3 regions of the Arthrobacter sp. FB24 genome follow, and region 2 is predicted to be linked to each of the others. Evidence: riboswitches for the same ligand, from Rfam matches in the RefSeq annotation. Region 2 holds a riboswitch; each other region holds the start of a gene.

Evidence for each region. Region 2 has a riboswitch for S-adenosylmethionine ahead of ARTH_RS13490 (aminotransferase class V-fold PLP-dependent enzyme). Riboswitches for the same ligand answer to the same signal wherever they lie in the genome.
Region 1: it holds a riboswitch for S-adenosylmethionine, as region 2 does, so the genes downstream of both, ARTH_RS06675 (bifunctional o-acetylhomoserine/o-acetylserine sulfhydrylase) here and ARTH_RS13490 (aminotransferase class V-fold PLP-dependent enzyme) in region 2, are expected to answer to the same signal.
Region 3: it holds a riboswitch for S-adenosylmethionine, as region 2 does, so the genes downstream of both, ARTH_RS19540 (DUF1737 domain-containing protein) here and ARTH_RS13490 (aminotransferase class V-fold PLP-dependent enzyme) in region 2, are expected to answer to the same signal.

Annotation. Positions count from the first base shown of each region.
Region 1 is NC_008541.1:1,475,895-1,480,098, forward strand. It holds gene ARTH_RS06660 (histidine phosphatase family protein) at 1-4, opposite strand, end outside; gene ARTH_RS06665 (CPBP family intramembrane glutamic endopeptidase) at 114-881, shown strand; gene ARTH_RS06670 (VOC family protein) at 1,009-1,647, opposite strand; SAM riboswitch class IV at 1,809-1,923, shown strand; gene ARTH_RS06675 (bifunctional o-acetylhomoserine/o-acetylserine sulfhydrylase) at 1,985-3,301, shown strand; SAM riboswitch class IV at 3,392-3,507, shown strand; gene metX (homoserine O-acetyltransferase MetX) at 3,520-4,204, shown strand, end outside.
Region 2 is NC_008541.1:2,978,036-2,982,239, reverse strand. It holds gene ARTH_RS13495 (class I SAM-dependent methyltransferase) at 1-208, opposite strand, end outside; gene ARTH_RS13490 (aminotransferase class V-fold PLP-dependent enzyme) at 272-1,684, opposite strand; SAM riboswitch class IV at 1,720-1,833, opposite strand; gene hisN (histidinol-phosphatase) at 2,064-2,876, opposite strand; gene rsgA (ribosome small subunit-dependent GTPase A) at 2,917-4,032, opposite strand; gene aroA (3-phosphoshikimate 1-carboxyvinyltransferase) at 4,022-4,204, opposite strand, start outside.
Region 3 is NC_008541.1:4,340,513-4,344,716, forward strand. It holds gene ARTH_RS19530 (aromatic amino acid ammonia-lyase) at 1-105, opposite strand, end outside; gene ARTH_RS19535 (NtaA/DmoA family FMN-dependent monooxygenase) at 110-1,405, opposite strand; SAM riboswitch class IV at 1,626-1,738, shown strand; gene ARTH_RS19540 (DUF1737 domain-containing protein) at 1,821-2,090, shown strand; gene ARTH_RS19545 (rhodanese-like domain-containing protein) at 2,087-2,497, shown strand; gene ARTH_RS19550 (O-succinylhomoserine sulfhydrylase) at 2,498-3,706, shown strand; gene ARTH_RS19555 (hypothetical protein) at 3,758-4,081, opposite strand; gene ARTH_RS19560 (glutamate--cysteine ligase 2) at 4,110-4,204, opposite strand, start outside.

The DNA of each region.
Region 1 (4,204 bases), 1.5 Mb from region 2:
TCATAAATTCCAAGCATAGGCCCCGGACCGCGCGGCTCAGCGGAAGCGTTGCCCTGCGACCGGCCGGAAGCGGCGGACAGGAAAGAACCAGAAAGTGAAGGCAAGATAGGAACATGCTGGTTCCCTCCCGCCGTCGTCTGCGGTTAGAAGTCTGGATTGTCCTGGGTCTGTCGCTGGGGCAGTCCGCCGTGTATTCGGTGGTGCAGTTGCTGGACAAGCTGACGCGGGCACCCCTGGCGGAAGGGACCTCCACCCTCAACCGCTCCCAGAGCAGCCGCGAATACTTCGACCTCACGTACCAGCTGCTGGACATTGTTTTCGCTCTGGTGCCGGTGGTGCTGGTCATCTACTTCCTTACCGAGCACCGGACGGCGGGGGAGTCCGGGGCCTCGGCCTTCCGCAAACTCGGTTTCAACTTCGCCCGTCCCGGCAAGGACCTGCTGCAGGGGCTGGGCCTCGCGGCGTTGATCGGCATACCGTCCCTGGGGCTGTACGCCGCCGGACGGGCGCTGGGCATCACCACGGCCATCATCCCCAGTGCGCTCGACGCCTACTGGTGGACCATCCCCGTGCTGATTCTCTCCGCCGTACGGCACGGGATCGTGGAGGAGGTCATCGTGGTGGGGTACCTGCTGGACCGGCTCGGCAAGTTTGGCTGGAGCATGCCGCTGGCCATCTTCGCCAGCTCCATGCTCCGGGGCAGCTACCACCTCTACCAGGGGTTCGGTCCGTTCATCGGCAACGCCATCATGGGCGTGGTATTTGCGTGGATCTATACGAAGACCCGCCGCGTCATGCCACTGGTGATCGCCCACGCGCTGCTGGACATTGTGGCGTTCGTCGGCTTCAGCCTCTTCGGCAAGGCCATCGGGCTGGGCTAGCCGGCAACCGCTTAAAAGGATTCGGCCGCTATCGGTGGGTGACGTCGTTGGCACCCGCTGATAGCGGCCGAAGTTCGTAAAGGCAGCGCGCTGCCCGTGGCCCGGAGGACCACACGGTGTAAGAGGGCTAGATGGTTACTGCCCCGGAGGCGGTTTCGAACGTAACGGAGAGGATTCCCGGCGTCCCCTTCGGGGCGACCCATTCAACGGCCACATCCTCCAAGGGCTTCTCGACCGGTTGCCCGAGCCATTCCGTGACGCGCTCGGCCGAGCCGGCGATGGTGAGGCTGGACATCTTGACGTTGCTCGGGTAGGCGTTGGACGGGTGAAGCTCCGGGTCGCCTTCCCACTTGAGCATGTAGGGTACCTGCGGGTCTGCAATGAGGCCCAGGATACCGATCTGCTTCCAGACGAGTTCGCGGCCGTCCGGGAACTTGCGGTTGCCGTTGACAGCCGAGCGGCCGAGGCGTTCTTCGAACGGTGCCAGGTCGTCCACTTCGACGCACCAGCCCATCCAGCCGCCGCCAGCTGCGGAGCGTGCCCGGACAGCCTGCCCGAACGGAGCCTTGTCGGATGCCGGGTGGTCAAGGACCTCCACGACCTCCAAATACTTGTGCCCGGCGAGCGGGATAATCATGTTGCGGGTGCCAAATCGGGGGTGTACCCCGCCCTTAACGGCTTCGACGCCGAGGGCGGTTGCAATACGTTCGGTGGTGGCAGCCAAGCCATCTTGTTCACAGGCGTAAGAGACGTGATCCATGCGCATGCCCTCATCTTGGCACTTTGTGATGGAGCTCTCAGCTAAGGGTATGCTTACCGAGATGGGATGTCATGGCGGAGGGCCCTGAAGCCCACGAAAATCATGCGGCCGACGTCCTTCGTCACAAACCTGTTCAGACGGATTGCTCCGTTTCTACACTGGGTCAAGGTCATGAGCGCCAGCATTGAGCCCCGGCTTGCTGGCCGGCAACCCTCGTTCCGCGGTGGGGTGCCCCGGGTGAGGACCTGGCCTCCGGCAACCGCCGGTCGGCAAGCGCGGCACCAGAACCGGCCCGGCATACCGTGCGTCCGCCTGTGGTGCCTTTCTTTAGAAGGAGTCTTCAATGTCCAATGCCTGGTCTTTCGAAACCCGCCAGATCCACGCCGGGCAGGAGCCGGACAGCGCCACCGGCGCCAGGGCCCTCCCCATCTACCAGACGACGTCGTTCGTGTTCCCGAGCGCCGAGAGCGCTGCCAACCGCTTTGCGCTGGCCGAACTGGCGCCCATCTACACGCGCATCGGCAATCCCACCCAGGACGCAGTGGAGCAGCGCGTGGCCAGCCTTGAGGGCGGCCTGGCGGCGCTGCTGCTCAGTTCGGGGCAGGCGGCCGAAACATTCGCCATCCTCAACGTCGCCGAAGCCGGTGATCACGTGGTGGCCAGCCCCAGCCTCTATGGCGGCACCTACAACCTGCTGGCCCACACCCTGAAGAAGTTCGGCATCTCCGTGACCTTCGTCGAGGACCCGGACAACCTCCAGCAATGGAAGGACGCAGTCCGGCCAAACACCAAGCTTTTCTTTGCCGAAGTGGTGTCCAACCCGCGCCAGGATGTCCTGGACATCGAAGGCGTTTCCGGCGTTGCCCACGAGGCGGGTGTCCCGCTGATCGTGGACAATACACTGTCCACGCCCTACCTCATCCGGCCGCTGGAATGGGGTGCCGACATTGTGGTCCACTCGGCAACGAAGTACCTTGGCGGGCACGGCAGCGCCATTGCCGGCGTGATCGTGGACTCGGGCAACTTTGATTTCGGCAAGGACCCGGAGAAGTTTCCCGGCTTCAACACCCCGGACCCCACCTACAACGGGCTTGTCTACGCGCGGGACCTCGGCGCCGGGGGCGCCTTGGGCGCGAACCTTTCCTACATCCTGAAAGCCCGCGTCCAGCTCCTGCGGGACCTCGGCTCGGCCGTTTCTCCGTTCAACGCCTTCCTTATCGCCCAGGGCCTGGAAACGCTGAGCCTGCGCGTTGAGCGCCACGTGGCCAACGCGGTGAGCGTCGCCGAATGGCTGGAGGCACGGGCCGACGTCGAATCCGTGGCCTACGCGGGGCTGCCGTCCAGCCCCTGGTACGAGCGCGGCCGCAAGTACGGACCCAAGGGCACCGGAGCCATCGTGTCCTTCAACATCGCTGGCGGGGCCGAGGCCGGCAAGCGGTTCGTGGACGCGCTGGAACTGCACTCGCATGTCGCAAACATCGGTGACGTGCGCTCGCTGGTCATCCACCCGGCGTCGACCACGCACAGCCAGCTGACGGCGGAACAGCAGGCGGTGGCAGGGGTCACGCCGGGCCTGGTCCGCCTCTCGGTGGGGCTGGAACACATCGATGACATCATCGCCGACCTCGACGCCGGTTTCCGCGCCGCCAAGGGCGACTGACGCGTATGACTCCCGGCGTCTCGACGCCGGGAGTCATATTGCTGTCACATTCTTCGCCATTGCGGGGACGCATTTCGTAGACTCTTTAAAGGTCATGAGTGCCAGCGACAGCCCCGGCTTGCTGGCCGGCAACCCTCCTTTCGCGGCGGGGTGCCCCGGGTGAAGACCTGGCCTGCCGGCCAGTTGGCGGCAGGCAAGCGCGAAGAAGAGGTCCTCAGATGACGATTGCCGTCACCCGCAGCGGTGTACCCGAAACATCCAGCCACAGCCTGTCAGCCCGTGACGTGAAAACCACCGCGGGCAAAACCGCAGGCACTGTCCCCGACGGTACCGTCAGGTTCCAGGGCATCGGCGGGCTTGACCTTGAAGCCGGCGGGCATCTGCCGGACGTCACACTCGCCTACGAGACGTGGGGCACGCTGAACGCGGACCGTTCCAACGCCGTGCTGGTGCAGCATGCCCTGACCGGCAGCACGCACGTTACCAGGGGAGCCAGTGACGAAGAAGGCTGGTGGGAGCAGCTTGCCGGGCCCGGCGCCCCGGTTGATACGGACAAGTACTTCGTGGTTTCCATCAACATCCTGGGCGGTTGCTACGGCTCCACCGGGCCTTCCACTCCCGCGCCGGACGGCAGGCCGTGGGGCTCGCGCTTCCCCCTGGTGACCCTGCGCGACACCACTGCGGCCGAGGCCCGGTTGGCGGACGCCCTTGGCATCGACAGCTGGTACGCCGTCCTGGGCGGATCCCTGGGTGGAGCCCGCGCCTTGGAATGGGCCGTTAGCTTCCCTGACCGGGTCCGGCGCTGTGCCGTCATTTCCATCGGGGCCAGCAGCACTGCCGAGCAGATCGCCTTTGCCCAGGCGCAGACCCTCGCCATCCGCCAGGACGTCAACTTCAACGGCG
Region 2 (4,204 bases):
CCAGTAAAGCGGTGTACTTTCCCGTCCCGGCGCCGATGTCAGCGGCGCTGGACGCGCCGGCTACCGTGCCGACGCTTCGGAGCAGCCAGTCCGCGGAATCGGCGGGATAGCCGGGACGGACCCGGTCATAGTGTTCGCCGCCGTCCTGGAAACTCCGGCCGAGCTCGTAGCGGCGCTGGTGGTGCAGTTTGGGGCCTCCCCGTGCCACGTGCAGTCTCCTTCGGGCAGGCTGGAATTCTTACCCCTCGAATTTACCGCACACGCCGCACCCTCAGTCTTCGGTGCAGGGCGCTGCGCCGGCGGTGCCTGGAGTGTTGGGTGCCCAGTCCGGGTAGCTGCGGGTGTCGTTGGCAGGCACCCAGCGGCCCGAGTCCACGACATAGTCCCAGCCGAGGCCGGTCCGGCGAAGTTCCTCGATCCCGGCGAGCAGGCGCTGGGCATCCTCCAAGCGGGAGCCGACGCCGAAGCTTGCCCGCAATGAGCCTGACGGCAGTCCCAGCCGCTTCAGCAGCGGGTGGGCGCAGAAGCGGCCGTCCCGGAGGCCCACGCCATGTTCGGCGGACAGGTAGGCCGCGACGAGGCCGGCGTCGTAGCCGGCGACGGAGAAGTTGACCACCCCGATGGTGTCATCCGTGTCGCTGAAGATCTGGTGGACAGCGACGCCGTCGATCTTCCGCAGTCCCTCAACGAGGAAGGACCGGATGGCCGTCTCATGGGCGTGCCACAGTTCCTGGTCCAGGGCGCCGATAACCTGGGTGGCCCGGGCCAGGGTGGCGGCCCCGAGGACGTTCGGTGAGCCGCCTTCATGACGTGCCGGCCCGGTGGTCCAGCTAACGGAGTCCAGCCGCGCCTCACGTACGGCTCCGCCGCCTGCGAGGTGGGGCGTCCCGGCGTCGAGCCAGTCCGGCCGGCCCACGAGGACTCCGCTGCCAAACGGCGCGTACAGCTTGTGGCCTGAGAAGGCGAGGTAGTCGACGTCGTCCGCGGCGATGTCGATGCGGCGGTGCGGGGCCAGCTGCGCCGCGTCCACAACGATCCTTGCGCCGTGTTCGTGAGCCAGTGCGGCCAGCTCGCGGATGGGGAGGATTTCGCCGGTGACGTTGGAGGCGCCCGTAACGGCCAGCAGGCTGATGTCACCGTGCCGGAGCTCGGAACGCAGGTTCTCCAGGGTGGCCCTGAGCGTCGGGGCGGCCACAACACTCCGGTGCGGGACGCCCTGCCAGGGGAGCAGGTTGGCGTGGTGTTCGATGTCGAGGTACAGCACTTCGCCGATGTGGCGGCCGTCGGCCACCGGCAGGCATCCGGCCAGCAGGTTCAGTGAGTCCGTGGTGTTCCGGGTGAAGATGACGGAATCGTCCGCCCTGCCGCCCACGAACCCGCGGACGATGTCCCGGGCATTTTCGTACACCGACGTGCTGATCTGCGAGGCATAGCCCGCGCCGCGGTGCACGCTGGCGTAGTACGGCAGGATCTCGTTGAGGTAGGCCGAGACAACGGACAGCGCCGGGGCCGATGCGCCGTAGTCCAGGTTCGCGTAGCGGACGTGGCCGCCCTGGATCAGCGGAGCCTGGATCTCCGCGCCGGTAACGGCGGAGAGGGGGCGCTGGGCGACGGTGAACCGCGGGTCCAGAAGGCCTGCAGTGGACGTGGTTGCGGTGTTTGCGGGGAAAGTGGCAGTAGTCATGGGGACCTCACTGTAAAGGGACCCCGCACTCCGGGGATCCGCGCTTGCCGGGTCCGTTCCGGACCGGCCTGGTCGTCACCCGGGGCACCCCACCGCGAATGGAGGGTTGCCGGCCAGCAAACCGGGGTTTAGCGCTGGCACTCGTGACCTGTTTCGAGATTAGGACATTCACCGCGCCGCGGGAAAGTCAGGGCGATTGTTAAGCTCTTTGTTACGCGCGGCGGAAGAAGGGGGCCGGCGCCGAATATAACGACGGCGGACACCCCCTAAGGAGGGCATCCGCCGTTGTTTATTCGGCACGCTCTTGAATGTGCCTGCCGGGGTGCGCCCGCGACGGAACCTCTTGGCTCCGGGCCCGACGCCGGGGGCGGGGCGCGCGTTAGAGGAGGTCGTCCAGTTCCGGGTTCAGCCGCTTGAGGACCTCTGAATGAAGGATTGAATTGGTGGCCAGGGCGTTGCCGCCGAAGGGGCCGTCCACTCCCTCAAGTGAGGTGAAGCGTCCGCCGGCTTCGGTGACGATCGGCACCAGCGCCGCCATGTCATACAGGTTCAGCTCCGGCTCGCAGGCGATGTCCACCGATCCCTCGGCCACCATGCAGTAGGACCAGAAGTCACCGTAGGCGCGGGTCCGCCAGACCTCTTCAGTGAGCCCCAGGAATTCGTCCAGGTTGCCGCGTTCCTTCCAGCCGCCCAGGCTCGAATAGGAGAGGGACGCGTCAGACAGCCTGGAGACGTTCGAAACCTTCAGCCTGGTGGCAGCCGCAAGCGACCGTCCCATGTAGGCACCCGCCCCCTTCGCGGCCCACCAGCGCTTGCCCAGGGCGGGCGCGCTGACCAGGCCCACCACCGGCTCGCCCTCATCCACGAGGGCGATCAGGGTAGCCCACACCGGCACGCCGCGGACGAAGTTCTTGGTGCCGTCGATCGGGTCGATGATCCAGCGGCGGGAACCATGCCCGGAACTGCCGAACTCTTCACCGAGGACGGCATCTCGCGGACGGGAACGGGAGAGCTGGCCGCGGATGGATTCTTCAGCGGCCTTGTCAGCATCCGTTACCGGCGTCAGATCCGGTTTGGTTTCAATCTGAAGGTCCAGCGCCTTGAAGCGGCTCATGGTCTGGGAGTCAACAGAGTCGGCCAGGACATGGGCGAGGCGCAGGTCATCGTTGTAGCTCGAAGCGGGTTGGGTCATGGTTCCAAACTACCGTCTCTGTGGCCGGCCGGCCGGGATGTCACGAAACGATGCCGAGTTCCTTGGCATCCTGTGCTTCCATCCGGGGGTCTGTGCCGAGCAACCGACGCAGGGACGCCAGGCGCGCTGCACCGGACGGGCCCGCGTGTCCTTGGGCCACCCAGGCGTCCACACCGCAGTTGACGGCGGAGGCATCGTGCTTGCAGCCGCGTTCGCAGGCATCCGTGCCGGGTTCCAGATCGGGGAACGAGCGCAGGATCCGGTCGGGATCCACGTGGGCAAGGCCGAAGGAGCGGATGCCGGGCGTATCAATGATCCAGCTTCCGGCGGGCGCGTCACTGATCCGCAGGGCAAGCGCCGACGACGACGTGTGCCGCCCCCGGCCGGTGACGGCGTTGACGCCTCCCGTGGCCCGCTCAGCACCCGTCAGGGCATTGACCATGGTGGACTTCCCTACGCCGGAATGCCCGAGCATCACGGTGACCTTGCCGTTGAGGTGCGCCCGCAGCTGCGAGACAGCGTCGCTGTCCAGGCGTGCCGAGAGTCCGTCATCGGAGCGTGCATCGATTCCGGAGGCCGCGGCGTCGGCTGTCCGGCTGATGATCACGGGGAAATCAAGGTGCCGGTAGTTGGACAGGAGCTCCGTGGGATCCTTGACGTCCGCCTTGGTGACCAGCAGCAACGGCTCAATCCCGGCGTCGTATGCCGCCACCAGGGCGCGGTCAATAAAGCCGGTGCGCGGTTCCGGATTGGCGGCGGCAACCACCACCACAAGCTGGTCAGCGTTCGCCACCACTGCCCGCTCGATGGGGTCCGTGTCATCGGCGCTGCGCCGCAGCAGCGTGCGGCGGTCCTGGATCTTCACGAGCCGCGCAAGCGTGTCCGGTGCCCCCGAAACATCTCCCACCAGGGACACGAAGTCCCCCGCGACCACGGGCGAACGGCGCAGTTCACGGGCGCGCGCGGCAATCACCGTGCGCTCGTTCCCGCTGTCCTCGCCCACCACCGCCGTATAGCGCCCGCGGTCCACCGTGATGATCCGGCCGGTCACGGCGTCGTCATGGCTGGGCCGGTCCTTGGTCCGGGGACGCGAGCCTTTCTTGTTGGGGCGGATCCGGATATCGGACTCGTCCCAGGAACCGGTGCTACGCCCCACGGGCCTGTTCCGTCTGCCGGCCCGGCTGTTGTGTCAGCATGGATTCCCAAAGTTGCGGAAAGTCCGGCATGGTCTTGGACGTAGTGCCGATGTCTTCCACTTCCACGCCGGGAACGGCGAGGCCCAGGATGGCCCCTGCGGTGGCCATGCGGTGGTCCGCGTAGCTGTGCAC
Region 3 (4,204 bases), 1.4 Mb from region 2:
CACGCTCAGGACGAACTTAACGGCGGGATCAGCCGCGGCTTCGGCGACGTCCCTGGCGCGCAGGTGCGCCGTGCCGATCAGGAACTCTCCGCTGCCGCCGCCCATGGCACTAGAAGTCCAGCAGGTTCCGGCGGAAGCCGCCGTCGCCATAGCTTGTCCGGAGCAGCCCGCGGCGTCGCAGCACCGGGGCCAGCCGGTCCAGCACACCATGAACGGTGGCCGGATCAACGAAACCCGAGAACAGGAAGCCGTCCCCGCCCACCTGCACGCCGGTTTCTTCGAGGTAGTCGGCAATTTCCTCGGCCGTGCCGATGATGCTGTCCCCGGCGCCGCCGCTGCGGGCCTGCAGGAGCTGGCGCAGCGTGGACCCGGGAGGACCCGCCTTGGCGAAATGATCCAGGGTGCCCTGGTTGCTGTTCGTGGTGAGCTCGGGGAGCGGGGCGTCGAGGTCGAACTGCTGGAAGTCGATCACGGAGAGGTAGGAGATGGAGTTCAGCTGGCTGTCGATGTCGCGCTGCGTGAGCTGGCGGCGCTGCTCCCGGAGCTCGTCCGCTTCGGCCCGGGAGCCCACCACGGTGGGTTTGAGGACAAACAGCACCTTGACGTCGTCGGGGTCCCGCCCCGCCGCGGCCGCCTCGGCCCGGATCGAATCACGGTAGGCCCTCATGCCGTCCGCGCCCCTGGCGAGGGCAATTGCGACGTCCGCGTTGCCGCCCGCGAAAGCCTTGCCCCGCGGGGACGCCCCGGCCTGCACCAGCACCGGTTCCTCAGGCAGCGGCGCGGTGTTGAGCGGGCCCCGGACCTTGAAGAATTGGCCGTCGTGGTTGATCGGATGGACCTTCGTATGGTCGGCAAAGATGCCGGCGTCCGGATCCTCGACAATGGCGTCCGGCTCCCAGCTGCGCCAGAGCTTGCGCACCACGTCCACGAATTCCTCCGCCTTCTCATAGCGGAGGTCATGCTCGATCTGCTGGTCCAGCCCGTAGTTCTGCGCAGCAAGATCGCTGCCGGAGGTCACCACGTTCCAGCCCAGCTGGCCGCTGGAGAAATGCTGCAGCGTGGCCAGGAGCCGGGCAGCGGTGAACGGCGGGTAGAAGGACGCACTCACCGTGGGAACAATGCCCAGGTGTTCCGTGGCGGAGAGCAGGTAGGGCACCAGTGCCAGCGGATCGTGCTTCGGCGCAAAGGACGCCTGCGCCAGCGACACCTTGGCGCTTCCGCCGTACGTGTCCGGTACGGTGAGCGAGTCCTCGATGATGAAAAGGTCCAGCCCTGCCCGCTCGAATTCCCGCACGGCGTGCTGGTACAGGGCGGGTTTTTTCCAGTCGTACCCGATGCCATACCCGGGCGTACCCCACCCCTGGACGCCGAACCCGTGACCCACAAACCAACCGAAGTGCAGCATGGGACTGCCTGTATTCCGATTCGATTCATTCACGGCTGCCTGATTTCATCCGGCGTTACAGCGGTTCATCTCCCGTCATTATCCCCCCGGCAGGGTCTTTTGTAACTGCAGCCGGGGGTACCGCCGGGGCGGATGCGGGGCCGCGGTGCGGGCGTTCCCGTTACGGAAGATGACGACGACGGCGGTGCGGGCCGCCGTCGTAAGTGTTACGTTTTTGGGGAGTAATGAGAACCGGCGCCAAGCCCTGACTGGCCGGTCGGCAACCCTCCTTCCACGGCGGGGTGCCTCAGGTGAATACTCGGCATATCGATATTCGAATTGCAAGCGTGAGAGAAGGAGATCCGTCGTGTCCGACGCACCCGCACAGCTGGCCCCGGCAGCCGAACCAGACGCCGCCGGCCAGGAACAACCGGCCCTGGCACTGCCGCAGGAAAGGCTGGCCTACCGGCTCATCACCGGCCCCGACGACCGCTCGTTCTGCGAGCGCATCTCCGCAGCACTGGCCGACGGCTATGTCCTGCACGGAGGCCCGGCGGCAACCTTCAACGGCACCAGCGTGATCGTTGCCCAGGCCGTGATCCTGCCCGAGGCAGTCGCCAGCTCCGACGCGGCGGTGGCAACCGCAGTGGACGAACTTGAGTTCGACGCCGACTTCCCGGGCGAAGGCTTCGAGGGCCACGCATGAGCTACGCCGGAGACCTGAGCCCGCAGGACGCCTGGGCCAAACTGGAGCAGGGCGCCGTCCTGGTGGATGTCCGCACTGAGGGCGAGTGGGCGCACATCGGCATCCCGGACACCAAAGCCACGGATAACGATCCCCTCTTTATCCAGTGGACCTTCCCCGGCGGCATCCCCAACCCGGATTTTGTCGACCAGCTGAAGCAGCAGGCCCCCGAGGACTCCGGCGTCGAACTGGTGTTCCTCTGCCGTTCCGGTGTCCGGTCCGTTGCCGCGGCCATTGCCGCCACCCGGGCCGGGTTCACCGCCTACAACGTCCTCGAAGGCTTCGAAGGCGAACCGGACCGTTACGGCGAACGCACCGTCAACGGCTGGAAGAACCGCGGCCTGCCCACCAATCTCGGAAAGAACTAAGTGACCTTCAATCCCGACGCCGCTGGCTGGAGCCCTGACACCCAGGCTGTCCGCGGCGGACTTGACCGCACCAATTTCCAGGAGACCGCCGAGCCGATCTTCCTCAACTCGGGGTTCGTCTACGAATCCGCGGCAGCTGCCGAGCGGGCATTCACCGGCGAGGACGAACGGTTTGTGTACTCCCGGTACGGCAACCCCTCCGTGGCCACCTTCCAGGAACGCCTCCGGCTGCTCGAGGGCACCGAAGCGTGCTTTGCGACGGCGTCCGGCATGTCCGCCGTCTTTACGGCACTGGGTGCCCTGCTGGCTGCCGGTGACCGGGTGGTTGCCGCCCGGTCGCTGTTCGGCTCCTGCTTTGTCATTTTGAACGAGATCCTGCCCCGGTGGGGCGTCGAAACGGTGTTCGTGGACGGCCCGGACCTGGAACAGTGGCGGACCGCTTTGGCGGAACCGACGACGGCGGTCTTCTTCGAGTCGCCGTCGAACCCGATGCAGGAGATCGTGGACATCGCCGCGGTCAGCGAACTGGCCCACGCTGCCGGGGCGACCGTCGTCGTCGACAATGTCTTTGCCACCCCCCTGCTGCAGCGCTGCGGGGAGCTCGGCGCGGATGTGGTGGTGTACTCCGGCACCAAGCACATTGACGGCCAGGGGCGGGTCCTTGGCGGCGCCATCCTGGGCACCAAGGAGTTCATCGAAGGCCCGGTCAAGCAGCTGATGCGCCACACCGGGCCGGCGCTTTCAGCCTTCAACGCCTGGGTGCTGACGAAGGGCCTGGAAACCATGGCGCTGCGCGTCAACCATTCCTCGGCCTCCGCGCTTCGCCTGGCCGAGTGGCTGGAAGGCCAGCCGGCGGTCAGCTGGGTCAAGTACCCGCTGCTGAAGTCCCACCCGCAGTTTGAGCTGGCGGCCAGGCAGATGAAGGCCGGCGGTACCGTGCTCACGCTGGAGCTTCTGCCGTCGGCGGGCCGCACGGCGAAGGAAGCAGCCTTTGCCCTGCTGGACGCGCTGCGGATCATCGACATCTCCAACAACCTCGGCGATGCCAAGACGCTCATCACCCACCCGGCCACCACCACGCACCGTGCCATGGGGCCGGATGGCCGGGCCGCCATCGGGTTGAGCGACGGCGTGGTCCGCCTGTCGGTAGGACTCGAGGATGTTGACGACCTCATCCGCGACCTGGAGCAGGCGCTCAAACAGATCTGACCATCCCGCCCCTGATCAGCGCCAAGCTACGAAGACCTGCCGCGCCGAAAGTCAGGTGTCCAGCTCCCAGTGCAGGCGGATCGCTTCAGCTATCGGGGCGGCCGCAACGTCCACAGTGAAGGCGACTGGCGCGGTGCCGGTCTCTTCGATGACGGTGTCATGGTAGACGCGGCCGCATGCCGGGCACAGCGTGTAGAGGTCCTCATCCCCGGGCCACTCGGCCAGTCCGGCCGGGACAGGAGTGCCCTCGCCAAGGTGGACGGGCATGCCTTCGGAGTTGGCCTGGATCAGCCCTTCGTCGCTGACGGTGTTTCCGCAGACGCAGGTGATGGTGGTGACATCGTGGCCGGCGACTGTTGCGTATTCGGTTTCCATAGCGCGCTCCGGGGTAGTAGGAACCTGTTCAGGACTGGCGAACGCGCAGCAGCACCGGCGCCTTCTCGCGCGCGGTGACGGCTTCGGTCCGGCGCATGCTCACGTCCACCGCGTGGGCAACCA